2 regions of the Psychrobacillus sp. FSL W7-1457 genome follow, and region 2 is predicted to be linked to the other one. Evidence: a T-box and tRNA genes for the amino acid it is inferred to sense, from the RefSeq annotation. Region 2 holds a T-box; the other holds one or more tRNA genes.
What was found. The T-box of region 2 lies ahead of proS (proline--tRNA ligase). A T-box ahead of a tRNA ligase gene usually reads a tRNA of that ligase, here a tRNA-Pro.
Positions count from the first base shown of each region.

Region 1: it encodes a tRNA-Pro, which carries the amino acid that the T-box ahead of proS (proline--tRNA ligase) is inferred to sense. The anticodon was not compared.

Region 1 is NZ_CP151993.1:92,340-101,247, reverse strand. Features, by position in the region: tRNA gene NSQ95_RS00540 (tRNA-Ala) at 1-51, opposite strand, end outside; tRNA gene NSQ95_RS00535 (tRNA-Ile) at 68-144, opposite strand; rRNA gene NSQ95_RS00530 (16S ribosomal RNA) at 254-1,807, opposite strand; tRNA gene NSQ95_RS00525 (tRNA-Ala) at 1,943-2,018, opposite strand; tRNA gene NSQ95_RS00520 (tRNA-Pro) at 2,033-2,109, opposite strand; tRNA gene NSQ95_RS00515 (tRNA-Arg) at 2,115-2,191, opposite strand; tRNA gene NSQ95_RS00510 (tRNA-Leu) at 2,208-2,296, opposite strand; tRNA gene NSQ95_RS00505 (tRNA-Gly) at 2,312-2,386, opposite strand; tRNA gene NSQ95_RS00500 (tRNA-Leu) at 2,404-2,488, opposite strand; tRNA gene NSQ95_RS00495 (tRNA-Lys) at 2,511-2,583, opposite strand; tRNA gene NSQ95_RS00490 (tRNA-Thr) at 2,590-2,665, opposite strand; tRNA gene NSQ95_RS00485 (tRNA-Val) at 2,679-2,754, opposite strand; rRNA gene rrf (5S ribosomal RNA) at 2,778-2,893, opposite strand; rRNA gene NSQ95_RS00475 (23S ribosomal RNA) at 3,015-5,943, opposite strand; rRNA gene NSQ95_RS00470 (16S ribosomal RNA) at 6,149-7,702, opposite strand; gene lysS (lysine--tRNA ligase) at 8,081-8,908, opposite strand, start outside.
Region 2 is NZ_CP151993.1:3,075,305-3,084,212, reverse strand. Features, by position in the region: rRNA gene NSQ95_RS15165 (23S ribosomal RNA) at 1-349, shown strand, start outside; rRNA gene rrf (5S ribosomal RNA) at 471-586, shown strand; tRNA gene NSQ95_RS15155 (tRNA-Asn) at 596-670, shown strand; tRNA gene NSQ95_RS15150 (tRNA-Ser) at 677-768, shown strand; tRNA gene NSQ95_RS15145 (tRNA-Glu) at 792-866, shown strand; tRNA gene NSQ95_RS15140 (tRNA-Val) at 889-964, shown strand; tRNA gene NSQ95_RS15135 (tRNA-Met) at 1,090-1,166, shown strand; tRNA gene NSQ95_RS15130 (tRNA-Asp) at 1,170-1,245, shown strand; tRNA gene NSQ95_RS15125 (tRNA-Phe) at 1,389-1,464, shown strand; tRNA gene NSQ95_RS15120 (tRNA-Thr) at 1,469-1,544, shown strand; tRNA gene NSQ95_RS15115 (tRNA-Tyr) at 1,554-1,637, shown strand; tRNA gene NSQ95_RS15110 (tRNA-Trp) at 1,646-1,719, shown strand; tRNA gene NSQ95_RS15105 (tRNA-His) at 1,745-1,820, shown strand; tRNA gene NSQ95_RS15100 (tRNA-His) at 1,856-1,931, shown strand; tRNA gene NSQ95_RS15095 (tRNA-Gln) at 1,933-2,004, shown strand; tRNA gene NSQ95_RS15090 (tRNA-Gly) at 2,011-2,085, shown strand; tRNA gene NSQ95_RS15085 (tRNA-Cys) at 2,092-2,165, shown strand; tRNA gene NSQ95_RS15080 (tRNA-Leu) at 2,198-2,279, shown strand; gene NSQ95_RS15075 (potassium channel family protein) at 2,673-3,143, shown strand; gene NSQ95_RS15070 (alkaline phosphatase family protein) at 3,323-4,888, shown strand; gene NSQ95_RS15065 (hypothetical protein) at 5,042-5,176, shown strand; gene NSQ95_RS15060 (aminotransferase class I/II-fold pyridoxal phosphate-dependent enzyme) at 5,206-6,282, opposite strand; T-box leader at 6,416-6,633, shown strand; gene proS (proline--tRNA ligase) at 6,677-8,116, shown strand; gene NSQ95_RS15050 (RNA polymerase sigma factor) at 8,242-8,757, shown strand; gene NSQ95_RS15045 (hypothetical protein) at 8,738-8,908, shown strand, end outside.

The sequences.
Region 1 (8,908 bases), 960 kb from region 2:
GCTGACCTCCTGCGTGCAAGGCAGGCGCTCTCCCAGCTGAGCTAAGGCCCCGAAATAAAAAAAGGTATGGTGGGCCTAAATGGACTCGAACCATCGACCTCACGCTTATCAGGCGTGCGCTCTAACCAGCTGAGCTATAGGCCCTCTTTGAATTTCCATATCTATTAAAAATATTAATATACATGAACATTCAAAACTGAACTGCAAAACGTTAAGATACAGATAAAGATCTGTATTCCGAATATATCCTTAGAAAGGAGGTGATCCAGCCGCACCTTCCGATACGGCTACCTTGTTACGACTTCACCCCAATCATCTGTCCCACCTTCGGCGGCTGGCTCCCAAAAGGGTTACCCCACCGACTTCGGGTGTTACAAACTCTCGTGGTGTGACGGGCGGTGTGTACAAGGCCCGGGAACGTATTCACCGTGGCATGCTGATCCACGATTACTAGCGATTCCGGCTTCATGTAGGCGAGTTGCAGCCTACAATCCGAACTGAGAACGGTTTTATGGGATTTGCTCACCCTCGCGGGGTTGCGACCCTCTGTACCGTCCATTGTAGCACGTGTGTAGCCCAGGTCATAAGGGGCATGATGATTTGACGTCATCCCCACCTTCCTCCGGTTTATCACCGGCAGTCACCTTAGAGTGCCCAACTGAATGCTGGCAACTAAGATCAAGGGTTGCGCTCGTTGCGGGACTTAACCCAACATCTCACGACACGAGCTGACGACAACCATGCACCACCTGTCACCGCTGTCCCCGAAGGGAAAAGCCTATCTCTAGGCCGGTCAGCGGGATGTCAAGACCTGGTAAGGTTCTTCGCGTTGCTTCGAATTAAACCACATGCTCCACCGCTTGTGCGGGCCCCCGTCAATTCCTTTGAGTTTCAGTCTTGCGACCGTACTCCCCAGGCGGAGTGCTTAATGCGTTAGCTGCAGCACTAAGGGGCGGAAACCCCCTAACACTTAGCACTCATCGTTTACGGCGTGGACTACCAGGGTATCTAATCCTGTTTGCTCCCCACGCTTTCGCGCCTCAGCGTCAGTTACAGACCAGAAAGCCGCCTTCGCCACTGGTGTTCCTCCAAATCTCTACGCATTTCACCGCTACACTTGGAATTCCGCTTTCCTCTTCTGTACTCAAGTCCCCCAGTTTCCAATGACCCTCCACGGTTGAGCCGTGGGCTTTCACATCAGACTTAAAGGACCGCCTGCGCGCGCTTTACGCCCAATAATTCCGGACAACGCTTGCCACCTACGTATTACCGCGGCTGCTGGCACGTAGTTAGCCGTGGCTTTCTAATGAGGTACCGTCAAGGTACGAGCAGTTACTCTCGTACTTGTTCTTCCCTCACAACAGAGTTTTACGATCCGAAAACCTTCTTCACTCACGCGGCGTTGCTCCATCAGACTTTCGTCCATTGTGGAAGATTCCCTACTGCTGCCTCCCGTAGGAGTCTGGGCCGTGTCTCAGTCCCAGTGTGGCCGATCACCCTCTCAGGTCGGCTACGCATCGTCGCCTTGGTGAGCCGTTACCTCACCAACTAGCTAATGCGCCGCGGGCCCATCCTGTAGTGACAGCCGAAACCGTCTTTTAACATTTCCTCATGTGAGGTAATGGATTATTCGGTATTAGCCCCGGTTTCCCGGAGTTATCCCAATCTACAGGGCAGGTTGCCCACGTGTTACTCACCCGTCCGCCGCTAAATCAGAAGAAGCAAGCTTCTTCATCATCCGCTCGACTTGCATGTATTAGGCACGCCGCCAGCGTTCGTCCTGAGCCAGGATCAAACTCTCCATAATAGAGAACTTAAAAAGCTCATTTTGTTTTGCTGGCATCATCATTAAATGATGTCAAAAATTGTTTTGCGTCAATCAAGCCAAAGCTTGTTGATGCTGTATGTCTTAACGTTTTGCATGTTCAGTTTTCAATGTTCATGGTGGAGCCTAGCGGGATCGAACCGCTGACCTCCTGCGTGCAAGGCAGGCGCTCTCCCAGCTGAGCTAAGGCCCCAAAATAATAATAACTGGTCGGGAAGACAGGATTCGAACCTGCGACCCCTTGGTCCCAAACCAAGTGCTCTACCAAGCTGAGCTACTTCCCGTTATATGGCGCGCCCGGCAGGAGTCGAACCCACAACCTTCTGATCCGTAGTCAGACGCTCTATCCAATTGAGCTACGGGCGCTAATTATTCATAAAAGTGGTGCCGAGGACCGGAATCGAACCGGTACGGTAGTCACCTACCGCAGGATTTTAAGTCCTGTGCGTCTGCCAGTTCCGCCACCCCGGCACTTTAATGAATCTTTGGAGCGGAAGACGAGGTTCGAACTCGCGACCCCCACCTTGGCAAGGTGGTGTTCTACCACTGAACTACTTCCGCTCGGTTATTAAGTTAAATGGTGCGGGTGAAGGGAGTCGAACCCCCACGCCTTGCGGCGCTAGATCCTAAGTCTAGTGCGTCTGCCAGTTCCGCCACACCCGCATATTTATTTCACAAAAGTGAATGAGCCATGAAGGACTCGAACCTTCGACCCTCTGATTAAAAGTCAGATGCTCTACCAACTGAGCTAATGGCTCGGAAAATGGTGCCGGAGAAAGGACTTGAACCCTCAACCTACTGATTACAAGTCAGTTGCTCTACCAGTTGAGCTACTCCGGCAGGAGTAAAATTATGGTGGAGGATGACGGGCTCGAACCGCCGACCCTCTGCTTGTAAGGCAGATGCTCTCCCAGCTGAGCTAATCCTCCTGGGTAATATTTTTTTATTGCAAGCCCAGCGACGTCCTACTCTTGCAGGGGGAGACCCCCAACTACCATCGGCGCTGAAGAGCTTAACTTCCGTGTTCGGTATGGGAACGGGTGTGACCTCTTCGCCATCATCACTAGACTTGAATAATTATTGAAAGACAAGTTCTATTATATCAACTATGTAGATTATTACAAGCATTAATTTAATAAAAATTTATTCTTTCAAAACTGAATAAACTGACATCTTAGAAACAAACAATTTGGTTAAGTCCTCGATCGATTAGTATTCGTCAGCTGCACGTGTCGCCACGCTTCCACCCCGAACCTATCTACCTCATCGTCTTTGAGGGATCTTACTTACTTGCGTAATGGGAAATCTCATCTTGAGGGGGGCTTCGTGCTTAGATGCTTTCAGCACTTATCCCGTCCACACATAGCTACCCAGCGATGCCCTTGGCAGAACAACTGGTACACCAGCGGTGTGTCCATCCCGGTCCTCTCGTACTAAGGACAGCTCCTCTCAAATTTCCTACGCCCACGACGGATAGGGACCGAACTGTCTCACGACGTTCTGAACCCAGCTCGCGTACCGCTTTAATGGGCGAACAGCCCAACCCTTGGGACCGACTACAGCCCCAGGATGCGATGAGCCGACATCGAGGTGCCAAACCTCCCCGTCGATGTGGACTCTTGGGGGAGATAAGCCTGTTATCCCCGGGGTAGCTTTTATCCGTTGAGCGATGGCCCTTCCATGCGGAACCACCGGATCACTAAGCCCGTCTTTCGACCCTGCTCGACTTGTAGGTCTCGCAGTCAAGCTCCCTTCTGCCTTTACACTCTTCGAATGATTTCCAACCATTCTGAGGGAACCTTTGGGCGCCTCCGTTACACTTTAGGAGGCGACCGCCCCAGTCAAACTGCCCGCCTGACACTGTCTCCTACCCGGGTTACGGGTATGGGTTAGAATTTCAATACAACCAGGGTAGTATCCCACCGACGCCTCCTCCGAAGCTGGCGCTCCGGGCTCTAAGGCTCCTACCTATCCTGTACAAGTTGCACCAAAATTCAATATCAAGCTACAGTAAAGCTCCACGGGGTCTTTCCGTCCTGTCGCGGGTAACCTGCATCTTCACAGGTACTATAATTTCACCGAGTCTCTCGTTGAGACAGTGCCCAGATCGTTACGCCTTTCGTGCGGGTCGGAACTTACCCGACAAGGAATTTCGCTACCTTAGGACCGTTATAGTTACGGCCGCCGTTTACTGGGGCTTCAATTCGCACCTTCGCTTGCGCTAAGCACTCCTCTTAACCTTCCAGCACCGGGCAGGCGTCAGCCCCTATACTTCACCTTACGGTTTTGCAGAGACCTGTGTTTTTGCTAAACAGTCGCCTGGGCCTATTCACTGCGGCTCTTCTAGGCTATTCACCCAAAAGAGCACCCCTTCTCCCGAAGTTACGGGGTCATTTTGCCGAGTTCCTTAACGAGAGTTCTCTCGCTCACCTTAGGATTCTCTCCTCGACTACCTGTGTCGGTTTGCGGTACGGGCACCTCCCACCTCGTTAGAGGCTTTTCTTGGCAGTGTGAAATCAGGAACTCCGGACATACGTCCTTGCCATCACAGCTCAATGTTACAGAGTGCGGATTTGCCTACACTCACACCTCACTGCTTGGACGTGCATAACCAACAGCACGCTTACCCTATCCTACTGCGTCCCCCCATCACTCAAACGGTGGGGTGGTGGTACAGGAATATCAACCTGTTGTCCATCGTCTACGCCTATCGGCCTCGACTTAGGTCCCGACTAACCCTGAGCGGACGAGCCTTCCTCAGGAAACCTTAGTCATACGGTGGATGGGATTCTCACCCATCTTTCGCTACTCATACCGGCATTCTCACTTCTAAGCGCTCCACCAGTCCTTCCGGTCTGACTTCAACGCCCTTAGAACGCTCTCCTACCACTGATACCAAAGGTATCAATCCACAGCTTCGGTGATTTGTTTAGCCCCGATACATTTTCGGCGCAGCGTCACTCGACCAGTGAGCTATTACGCACTCTTTAAATGATGGCTGCTTCTAAGCCAACATCCTGGTTGTCTAAGCAACGCCACATCCTTTTCCACTTAACAAATACTTTGGGACCTTAGCTGGTGGTCTGGGCTGTTTCCCTCTTGACTACGGATCTTATCACTCGCAGTCTGACTCCCAAACATAAATCATTGGCATTCGGAGTTTGTCTGAATTCGGTAACCCGGGATGGGCCCCTAGTCCAAACAGTGCTCTACCTCCAAGATTCTAACGTTTGAGGCTAGCCCTAAAGCTATTTCGGAGAGAACCAGCTATCTCCAGGTTCGATTGGAATTTCTCCGCTACCCACACCTCATCCCCGCACTTTTCAACGTGCGTGGGTTCGGACCTCCAGTAAGTGTTACCTCACCTTCATCCTGGACATGGGTAGATCACCTGGTTTCGGGTCTACGACCACATACTCATTCGCCCTATTCAGACTCGCTTTCGCTGCGGCTCCGTCTTCTCAACTTAACCTCGCATGTAATCGTAACTCGCCGGTTCATTCTACAAAAGGCACGCCATCACCCGTTAACGGGCTTTGACTATTTGTAGGCACACGGTTTCAGGGTCTATTTCACTCCCCTTCCGGGGTGCTTTTCACCTTTCCCTCACGGTACTGGTTCACTATCGGTCACTAGGTAGTATTTAGCCTTGGGAGATGGTCCTCCCGGATTCCGACGGAATTTCACGTGTTCCGCCGTACTCAGGATACACTCTGGAGGGAATGAACTTTTGACTACGGGGCTTTTACCCTATCCTGCGGACCTTTCCAGATCGCTTCGTCTAGCTCATTCTTTTGTAACTCCGTATAGAGTGTCCTACAACCCCAAGAGGCAAGCCTCTTGGTTTGGGCTCTTCCCGTTTCGCTCGCCGCTACTCAGGGAATCGAATTTTCTTTCTCTTCCTCCAGGTACTTAGATGTTTCAGTTCCCTGGGTGTGTCTCAGATGCGCTATGTATTCACGCAAATGTACTGCCCCATTACGGGCAGTGGGTTTCCCCATTCGGAAATCTTCGGATCGAAGCTCACTTACAGCTCCCCGAAGCATATCGGTGTTAGTGCCGTCCTTCATCGACTCCTAGTGCCAAGGCATCCACCGTGCGCCCTTATTAACTTAACCTAAAAGTTAAAAGTACTACACTTGCAATCACGTAAGTGATCACAATTTGAATATCTTGCGTTTGTTTCTTTTTTTGATGTCGTTTTATCCAGTTTTCAAAGAACAAGTTAAAAAGCTTTAAATGCTCATATAGAATGAACATTCAAAACTGAACTGCAAAACGTTAAGATACAGATAAAGATCTGTATTCCGAATATATCCTTAGAAAGGAGGTGATCCAGCCGCACCTTCCGATACGGCTACCTTGTTACGACTTCACCCCAATCATCTGTCCCACCTTCGGCGGCTGGCTCCCAAAAGGGTTACCCCACCGACTTCGGGTGTTACAAACTCTCGTGGTGTGACGGGCGGTGTGTACAAGGCCCGGGAACGTATTCACCGTGGCATGCTGATCCACGATTACTAGCGATTCCGGCTTCATGTAGGCGAGTTGCAGCCTACAATCCGAACTGAGAACGGTTTTATGGGATTTGCTCACCCTCGCGGGGTTGCGACCCTCTGTACCGTCCATTGTAGCACGTGTGTAGCCCAGGTCATAAGGGGCATGATGATTTGACGTCATCCCCACCTTCCTCCGGTTTATCACCGGCAGTCACCTTAGAGTGCCCAACTGAATGCTGGCAACTAAGATCAAGGGTTGCGCTCGTTGCGGGACTTAACCCAACATCTCACGACACGAGCTGACGACAACCATGCACCACCTGTCACCGCTGTCCCCGAAGGGAAAAGCCTATCTCTAGGCCGGTCAGCGGGATGTCAAGACCTGGTAAGGTTCTTCGCGTTGCTTCGAATTAAACCACATGCTCCACCGCTTGTGCGGGCCCCCGTCAATTCCTTTGAGTTTCAGTCTTGCGACCGTACTCCCCAGGCGGAGTGCTTAATGCGTTAGCTGCAGCACTAAGGGGCGGAAACCCCCTAACACTTAGCACTCATCGTTTACGGCGTGGACTACCAGGGTATCTAATCCTGTTTGCTCCCCACGCTTTCGCGCCTCAGCGTCAGTTACAGACCAGAAAGCCGCCTTCGCCACTGGTGTTCCTCCAAATCTCTACGCATTTCACCGCTACACTTGGAATTCCGCTTTCCTCTTCTGTACTCAAGTCCCCCAGTTTCCAATGACCCTCCACGGTTGAGCCGTGGGCTTTCACATCAGACTTAAAGGACCGCCTGCGCGCGCTTTACGCCCAATAATTCCGGACAACGCTTGCCACCTACGTATTACCGCGGCTGCTGGCACGTAGTTAGCCGTGGCTTTCTAATGAGGTACCGTCAAGGTACGAGCAGTTACTCTCGTACTTGTTCTTCCCTCACAACAGAGTTTTACGATCCGAAAACCTTCTTCACTCACGCGGCGTTGCTCCATCAGACTTTCGTCCATTGTGGAAGATTCCCTACTGCTGCCTCCCGTAGGAGTCTGGGCCGTGTCTCAGTCCCAGTGTGGCCGATCACCCTCTCAGGTCGGCTACGCATCGTCGCCTTGGTGAGCCGTTACCTCACCAACTAGCTAATGCGCCGCGGGCCCATCCTGTAGTGACAGCCGAAACCGTCTTTTAACATTTCCTCATGTGAGGGAATGGATTATTCGGTATTAGCCCCGGTTTCCCGGAGTTATCCCAATCTACAGGGCAGGTTGCCCACGTGTTACTCACCCGTCCGCCGCTAAATCAGAAGAAGCAAGCTTCTTCATCATCCGCTCGACTTGCATGTATTAGGCACGCCGCCAGCGTTCGTCCTGAGCCAGGATCAAACTCTCCATAATAGAGAACTTAAAAAGCTCATTTTGTTTTGCTGGCATCATCATTAAATGATGTCAAAATTGTTTTGCGTCAATCAAGCCGAAGCTTGTTGATGCTGTATGTCTTAACGTTTTGCATGTTCAGTTTTCAATGTTCATTGCGCCGTTCGTTTTGGCGACTTTATTATCTTACCAAATCTACTTTTCAATGTCAACAACTTTTTTTAAGTTATTTTCGTGAGATTTAGAAGTAAAATTGGGAACTTGATTACTATACCACCCTGCCAGCACCTTTTACAAGGGCTTTTTAAAAGTAAAATAATTAAAATAATTCTCACCCAATATATAGTCGTATAAATAGAAAGAGACACTACTAGTAGTAGTGTCCCTTTCTTAAACTCTTTAATCTCTATGACGCATAGTAGGGAATAATAAAACATCGCGAATAGATGGGGAGTTTGTTAATAACATTACCAAACGATCTATTCCAATTCCTAGTCCACCTGTTGGTGGCATTCCATATTCTAATGCCTCTAAGAAATCTTCATCCATTTCATGTGCTTCATCGTTTCCAGCAGCTTTCTCTTCTAATTGCGCTTCAAAGCGATTACGTTGATCGATAGGATCATTTAACTCTGTGAAAGCATTAGCATGCTCACGACGAACAATAAACAGCTCAAAGCGATCTGTAAAACGTCCATCCTCTGGATTTTTCTTCGCAAGTGGAGAAACTTCTACTGGATGTCCATAGATAAATGTTGGTTGTACTAAAGTTTCTTCTACTTTTTGTTCAAAGAATTCATTTAGTACATGTCCCACTTCCATAGAAGGTTTTACTTCTACTCCATGTTCTTTAGCCAAGGCATGAGCTTCTTCTTTCGTCATCTCTTTCCAGAAATCAACTCCTGAAGTCTCTTTGACTGCATCCGCCATATGCCAGCGTCTCCAACCAGGAGCAAGATTGATCTCATCATCTCCATACATAACTGTAGTAGAGCCAAGAACTTCTTGAGCAACATGTGCTACTAGATTTTCTGTTAGATTCATGATGTCTTTATAGTCAGCGTATGCCTCATATAATTCGATCATTGTAAATTCAGGATTATGACGAGTAGATACACCTTCATTACGGAATACACGGCCTATTTCATAAACCTTTTCTAAACCGCCCACAATTAGACGCTTTAAGTGTAATTCAATTGCAATTCGTAAATAAAGCTCCATATCTAA
Region 2 (8,908 bases):
CTGTTCGCCCATTAAAGCGGTACGCGAGCTGGGTTCAGAACGTCGTGAGACAGTTCGGTCCCTATCCGTCGTGGGCGTAGGAAATTTGAGAGGAGCTGTCCTTAGTACGAGAGGACCGGGATGGACACACCGCTGGTGTACCAGTTGTTCTGCCAAGGGCATCGCTGGGTAGCTATGTGTGGACGGGATAAGTGCTGAAAGCATCTAAGCACGAAGCCCCCCTCAAGATGAGATTTCCCATTACGCAAGTAAGTAAGATCCCTCAAAGACGATGAGGTAGATAGGTTCGGGGTGGAAGCGTGGCGACACGTGCAGCTGACGAATACTAATCGATCGAGGACTTAACCAAATTGTTTGTTTCTAAGATGTCAGTTTATTCAGTTTTGAAAGAATAAATTTTTATTAAATTAATGCTTGTAATAATCTACATAGTTGATATAATAGAACTTGTCTTTCAATAATTATTCAAGTCTAGTGATGATGGCGAAGAGGTCACACCCGTTCCCATACCGAACACGGAAGTTAAGCTCTTCAGCGCCGATGGTAGTTGGGGGTCTCCCCCTGCAAGAGTAGGACGTCGCTAGGCGGATATTATTCCGAAGTAGCTCAGTGGTAGAGCAATCGGCTGTTAACCGATCGGTCGTAGGTTCGAGTCCTACCTTCGGAGCCATTTCTAGGAGAGCTGTCCGAGTGGCCGAAGGAGCACGATTGGAAATCGTGTAGGCGGGTAACACTGTCTCAAGGGTTCAAATCCCTTGCTCTCCGCCAGATAGATTTCTCTAATACATAATGGCCCCTTGGTCAAGCGGTTAAGACACCGCCCTTTCACGGCGGTAACACGGGTTCGAATCCCGTAGGGGTCACCATTTAATTTTAAACCAGCATTACGGAGGATTAGCTCAGCTGGGAGAGCATCTGCCTTACAAGCAGAGGGTCGGCGGTTCGAGCCCGTCATCCTCCACCATTATTAATTTAGCAAGTATTATTATCGCGGGGTGGAGCAAATCGCTTCACGAAGAAAGCGAAGCGTGGAAGACGTAAAACTCACTAAATGCGTAGGATGATTTAAATTTCATCTAATATTATTGTCGCGGGGTGGAGCAGTTCGGTAGCTCGTCGGGCTCATAACCCGAAGGTCACAGGTTCAAATCCTGTCCCCGCAACCAAATGGTCCCGTGGTGTAGCGGTTAACATGCCTGCCTGTCACGCAGGAGATCGCCGGTTCGATCCCGGTCGGGACCGCCATTTATTATTCAATATGTTAGAGATTTAGGATAAGCAAGCAAATCGAGGAAGCAATCGAACGAAAGAAGGAGCGTACTAAAGTACGTGACTGAATGAGTGAGTGAAGCTGACAAAGAGTTGTACAGCTTAGCGTAAATCGAAGAGGCTCAGTAGCTCAGTCGGTAGAGCAAAGGACTGAAAATCCTTGTGTCGGCGGTTCGATTCCGTCCTGAGCCACCATTACGCCGGAATAGCTCAATTGGTAGAGCAACTGACTTGTAATCAGTAGGTTGGGGGTTCAAGTCCTCTTTCCGGCACCACTGTCTAGTGGAGGGGTAGCGAAGTGGCTAAACGCGGCGGACTGTAAATCCGCTCCTTAGGGTTCGGCGGTTCGAATCCGTCCCCCTCCACCAGTTTTTATAGGGGCATAGTTTAACGGTAGAATAGAGGTCTCCAAAACCTTTGATGTGGGTTCGATTCCTACTGCCCCTGCCAAATAATAAGTTAACTTTGAATAATGGCGGTTGTGGCGAAGTGGTTAACGCACCGGATTGTGATTCCGGCATTCGTGGGTTCAATTCCCATCAGTCGCCCCATATTCTATCTGGTTAGCTCTTTTTTTTATTCTGTGGCGGTCGTGGCGAAGTGGTTAACGCACCGGATTGTGATTCCGGCATTCGTGGGTTCAATTCCCATCGGTCGCCCCATTGGGGTATAGCCAAGCGGTAAGGCAACGGATTTTGATTCCGTCATGCCCTGGTTCGAATCCAGGTACCCCAGTTATTTGCGGAAGTAGTTCAGTGGTAGAACACCACCTTGCCAAGGTGGGGGTCGCGAGTTCGAACCTCGTCTTCCGCTCCAAATTAAGGCGGCATAGCCAAGTGGTAAGGCACAGGTCTGCAACACCTTTATCACCGGTTCAAATCCGGTTGCCGCCTCCAATTTTTAAAAAAGTATTTACTGCCTTTAATATGCCGGTGTGGCGGAATTGGCAGACGCGCGGGACTCAAAATCCCGTATCTTCGGATGTGTCGGTTCGACCCCGACCACCGGTATCATATTCATGACATAAAGTCATACATATCAAGACTTCTAACTACTTGTTAGAGGTCTTTTTTGTTGTTTCAATAAGAGGACTGAAATAAGCTAAAATCCCGTGCATAGGAGTAATTGAATGTCTCGGAAGAAGTAATAGTTATATCAAAAAAGTTATATTTGCTTAAAATGAAAATCACTTAAATTGTTAGAATAGCTCTTGAAAATCTTTTCAATGTCTCAATACCTGTACATTCACTTTTTCAAGAATTGAATGCGTATCTATATTTCCGTTTTCATATTAGTTACTTTGTATATTTTTACATTCGATTGACAAGATAGTCATATCGACATTAATAAAACTTCATACAACTCAAACTGGATGGACTCGAGAGACAGAGAGGAATAGACGCATGTTTTCTACGATACTAATGGGATTGACGATCTTATTTATGGTAACAACCTTATACTATTTCTTTTCAGGTCATAAATATAAGAAAAGCTATTTTCAGTCAACTTTATTCCAAAAGCTATTTTTCGCTATGCTTGGCATTACTTTTGGATTTGCTGTTCTTTATTACTTATTGTCTATGGAAGGAGATGTAGTAAGAGTCAGCACTGAAGAGGGGAAGGATGGAGGAGAGAATTTTTTAGATTATCTCTATTTCAGTGGAGTAACCATTTTATCAGTAGGCTATGGTGACTTGGTGCCTGTGGGAAAGGCACGGTTCTTTGCACTAATACAAGCAGCAATTGGTCTTTTGTTACCAACGGCATTTTTTATAAGAGCTTTGGATGAAACAGAAGGTAGCAGTGGAGACGGTGCAAAAAATGAAAATGAAGATGAGCAAGGCAGTGACAATGATGGGCAACCAGGTAATTGATGCATCTTTTCTATAAAGGTAGTCCAACTGGTGAGGATATCATTTTTATATAAATGGCTGGTCCAAGAATATCTTTGTACACATTTAGTCGAAAGCCATGAGTTTTTATCATTAAATAAGCATGTAATCATTTGGAAATCACCATACTAACACTATGAATGGAAGATAGGTGACTAAAAGTGAAGAAAACAATACTAATCATATTAGCTATATTGGTTGTTGTATGTGGAGGACTTATATTAGCTATTTCGATGTCTCCAACTAAAAAGTTTAATGATGTAAAGATCGAAGCTACTAAAAAGCCGATCGTTCTTATTGTTGTCGATTCTTTAATGGCAGAACCATTGCAAAAGACGATAAAAGAGGGAGAGGCACCTGCATTTTCATTTTTAATAAATAATGGGGATTTTTATCCAGAATTTATTAGTTCTTATCCAACAATGTCCGTTACAATTGATAGCACCTTGTTGACTGGAACATATGCAAATCAGCATAAAATCCCCGGGTTGATTTGGTTTAATAAAGATGAGGCACGCATGGTCAGTTATGGAAGTGGAATCGCGGAGATATGGGACAATGGGGTTAAAAATGTAGTGGCTGATAGTGTTATTCATCTGAATGAAACCCATTTAAGTAAAGAAGTTCTAACGATTCATGAACAATTGGCAAGTGCTCAAATACACACAGCTTCTATTAATGGTCTATTATACCGGGGAAGCTTTAAGCAGGATTTACAAGTACCTAAGCTTCTTTCTATTACAGATCTATTGCCAAAAGAAATAAAGGTGAATGGGCCATTGCTTTTGTCGCTCGGTGGCTTATCTCAATACAATCCAGAGAACGATCGATATAAATACGTTTGGAAGAGGATGGGAGTAAATAATGAGTTTACATCTAATGAACTGACTTATCTAATTGAACAAGGGAACCTACCTACCTTTACACTAGCCTATCTCCCTGATGCGGATGCGTCCATACATAGAAACGGTCCTGGTGATGAATCTGGGATTGAGAAGGCTGACCAAGCACTGCAAGAGCTGTTAAATAATTTTGGCTCTTGGGAAAAGGCAGTAGAAGAGGTTACATGGATAGTCCTTGGTGATAGTGGTCAATCTGCAGTTAAGGAAGAAAAGGAAACGGCTTTAATTGATTTGAATGAATTGTTAAAGCGGTACACCTTCTTAGAAAAAGGAAAAGAAAATACACAACTAGCCATCGCAGTGAATGAACGAATGGCCTACATCTATTTAAATGATGAAGAAATTCCTTTTTCTGATATAGTAGAAAGCTTAAAAAAGGATGAACGAATAGGTTTTATTGCATGGAGCGATGAACAACAAATAAATCATGTTGTAAGCTCAGACGATAAAGAACTCACCTTCTCTCCAAATGGTCCTTATATGGATGAATATAAGCAGTCGTGGCAATTAGATGGAGATTTGTCTCTTTTAGATATAAAAGATGAGCAAGGAACTTTACGTTATCACACATATCCTGATGGACTAGCTCGGCTGTACGGAGCACTCCACTCCCAAACCGGAAAAGTTATCATAGTAGATGCAAAGCCTTCTTACGAATTTATTGAAAAACATAGTCATGATCATGCTGGTGGGGGTGCACATGGCTCTCTCCATCGGGTAGATTCCGTTTTTCCCCTAATCGTTTCGGGTGAGACAGAAAGACCACCATCCAACCGACTCGTGGATGTGAAGGAGTGGGTAATAGGGTTGTTGGGTGGCTCATAAATGGGAGCCACCTTTTTTTATGTAAGCACAGTAATTATGGACTTTTTACTGTCCCAATAAATATTTGTAATTTCCATTATTAAGAAGTTTTATTTTTCTACAATAGGGAATAACATAATTAGAATCAAAAATAAGAAAAGCGAGGAATTTAAAATGGTTAAAACATATAACTTTATTATCGAAGGAAAAATTATCGAGGTACACGCAACTTCTAAAGCAGAAGCGCAAAGCAAGGCAAACCATATATATGAAGAACTTAAAAGTGAACAGTATCAGCAACAGCAATAAAAGACTCTCAACGAGACGTTAAGAGTCTTTTATTTCATTTCTTCATTTAAATTCAAAAATAATTGTTCTAGTTGTTCTTTTGGAATTTCTAGATAAGAATCTCCAATACTTATTTCAATTTGGCATTTCTCCCCATCCAGCTCACTTAAATAGCTGGATATCCCTATGCGATTATCAAGCTGGACTTTGCTTATAACAGCTGCCATTTCCTCTTGTGAACGATTAAAATAGACGTGAAACATATTGGAAACAGGTACTTCTGGTACGGTGTAAATATCCTTACAGTTATTAAATAGCTGTGCTAGCTCTACAGATTTTTGATAGTATTGCTTCATTTTGTGTGCTCGCTTATCAAAATAATAATCTGCTGATAGAATATAAGGATACAAGCTTATAAGTGTTCCACCATAACGCTTTCTCCAAATTTTAGATTTCTCTATGAAATCCTCGTCACCGGCTAGAATAGCTCCCGCAATACCACCAATTCCTTTATAAAAAGACATATAAACACTTACAAATAGGTCGCAAACCTCAGAGGCTGTTTTATTATAGTACGGTAATACTTCTAAAAGTCGGGCTCCGTCTAAATGAAGCTTTATACCATTTTCACGACAATAGGCTGAAATCTGTTCTAATGTTTCAAAGCTAGGAAGCTGGCCACCAATTTCTCTTTGAGGTAGCTCCAATAAAAGACATGCTATGTCTTCTTTAAGGTTTTTTACGTCCTCTAGCTCAATTACTCGATTCTTGTCTGCCAGCAGGATCGTTTTAATCTGGTGTAATTCCTTTAAACCATCCATCTCGTGTATTTCTAAATGACATAAAGGGTGATAGGCAACCTGGTTAAGCTGCTTCTCATCGCACCAAATACGTAAGGCGATTTGCTGAGCCATTGTACCGCTAGGGAAAAATGCAGACGTTCCCTTACCTAAAAGTTTAGCCATTTTCTTCTGAAAGTCTTCTATAATAGACCCGTTACCATAGATATCGCTGAATTGGTCCTCAGAAACATCCTTCAATGCATCCTTTAAGACGGAGATATCTCGATTCCTATGACCGGATAAATAATATGTACATTCGTTAAAGGAACTTTTTAAATCATTCATGTAATCTTCCCCTATCTTGTTTTGTCTTTACCATACTGTAAGTATAATGTATTTTTATTCTGATTGTTTAAATTAATTGGTATAAAAGAAGTACGTTGTATTAATACGTTACTTTTGGTATATTATTAGTAATATACAATCTACGATGTGATCAAGTAAATGAGAATTGTGAAACAGAAAATATAGCGTTTGCTGAGAGCTATATCACCACTTCTTGTTGAAACCTACCACGGAGATGTTATGCAAACATAACCGATTCGTTATCGTTATCAAACGTTTTAGAGGGCTTAAACTATTTTAAGCTAAACTAAGGTGGTACCACGTCTATTCAAGCACAAGGACGTCCTTTTACAAGGACAGACTTGTGCTTTTTATATTTTAAGGAGGAAAAGTAATGACTAATCAACAGCAAAACGATTTTACTAAATGGTATATCGACACGATTCAAAAAGCAGATTTAATGGATTATACACCAGTACGTGGATGTATCGCATTTAAACCGGACGGCTACGAAATCTGGGAGCATATCCAAGCAGAGATGAACCAACGCTTTAAAGAGACAGGACACCGTAACGCTTATTTTCCAATGTTAATTCCAGAATCATTTTTCCAAAAGGAAAAGGATCATATTGAAGGTTTCTCTCCAGAGCTTCCATGGGTTACAGAGGCTGCAGGTGAAAAACTAGAGGAGCGTTTAGCACTTCGTCCAACCTCTGAAACAATGATTGGCCATCTGTATTCAGATTGGATCAAAAGCTATCGTGACCTACCTGTACTGATCAACCAATGGGCTAACGTATTCCGTTGGGAAAAGAAGACACTTCCTTTCATTCGTACCTCTGAATTTTTATGGCAAGAGGGACATACAGCTCATGTGGATGAAGAGGAAGCACGTCAAGAAACAATGCAAATGCTAAATATTTATAAAGAGGTAGTAGAGGGACTTTTAGCTATTCCTGTATATGATGGTCAAAAAACTCCATCTGAACGCTTTGCAGGGGCAGTAGATACGTATTCTATCGAAGCTATGATGAAGGATGGAAAAGCGGTTCAAGCTGGAACTTCTCATTACCTTGGAACTAAATTCGCTGAAGCATTCGATATTAAATATTTGAATAAAGAAAACAAGCACCAGCATGTGCATACGACTTCTTGGGGAACTTCTACTCGATTAATCGGCTCTGTGATCATGGTTCATGGTGATGAGCAAGGTCTTGTGCTGCCACCACGTATTGCACCAACACAAGTAGTATTAATACCAGTTGGACCATGGAAAAAGAACCCAGTAATTATTGAAAAGCTAGATGAAATATTTGCTGCATTAAAAGCAAAAGGTTTCCGTGTACGTTTAGATGATTCTGATCAATCACCTGGTTATAAATTTAACGAGTGGGAGCTAAAAGGTGTACCAGTTCGTGTAGAGCTAGGACCACGTGATTTAGAAAACAATCAAGTGCTTATGAAGGCTCGCGATTTAGATGAGAAAGAATCAGTTGATATAAATGTTATTGTGGAGCGTGTGGAAGAAGAGCTAAACACAATGCAAACTCGTCTATTAGAAAAAGCGCGTGCATTCCGTGATGCAAACTCTCATACCCATGTCGATTCCATGGATCAGCTGAAACAGCATTTAGAGGACTCTTCGGAAAAAGGAGAAATCCCTGGATGGATCCTTGCTGGATGGTGTGGAGACGATGCTTGTGAGGAGCATGTTAAAGAAGAAACAAAATTCACAACACGTAATATTCCATTCAATCCACCAGCTGAAAAATCAACTTGTATTAATTGTGGAAAAGAATCGAAACACACGGTATGGTTTGCAAGATCATACTAATTAAATATGGAACACATAAATCAGTCATTGTTTCTACAATGGCTGATTTTTTTATTTTCAAAAGTCTTGTAAGATTAAGGAAAGTAAAACGTCTAATGAAGTAGTAGGGAGATAGGGGGGATCACTTGGAAAGGGATTTAATGGAGGAGTGGTTTGAGTTATATGAGCGGGATGTGACCAGCTTCCTCATTTACTATACGGGCTCTATGGATGTTCAGGACCTGGTGCAGGAAACTTTTCTTCGTGGATTGAAGAAGATTGCCTACTTTAAGGAAGGGGCACATCCAAAAACATGGTTAATAACCATCGCAAAGAATATAGTGGTTGATCGCGCTAGAAAGAATAATATTTGGAATCGAATAAAATACGTTTTGCGAGATGAAAAACAGATAGAGGGATTAGATCATACTGTTTTACTTGGTGAGATGAATCAAGAATTATATCTAGCTATAAATAAATTGCCAGCTAAAAACAAAGAGGTAATTATTTTAAAGTCGATACTTGAATTGACCTCTAAACAAGTAGCAGAAATCCTAGAATCCAATGAAAACCATGTGAATGTTCTTTATCACCGTTCGCTAAAGAAACTGAAGAGCATTTTGGAAAAGGAGGGATTTGAGTATGAAGCGAGAACACGATGATCTGGAGGAACAGTTGCGAAATCTTCCGAAGCATTCTCTTGCTAAAGAAGAAAAGAGAAAAGTGATTTACAGCATTCGAAATGCTTCAAAATCAAACCGATTAAGGTTTCTAAAACCTCTATCTGTAGTTATAGCAGCGGCCTGCCTTTTA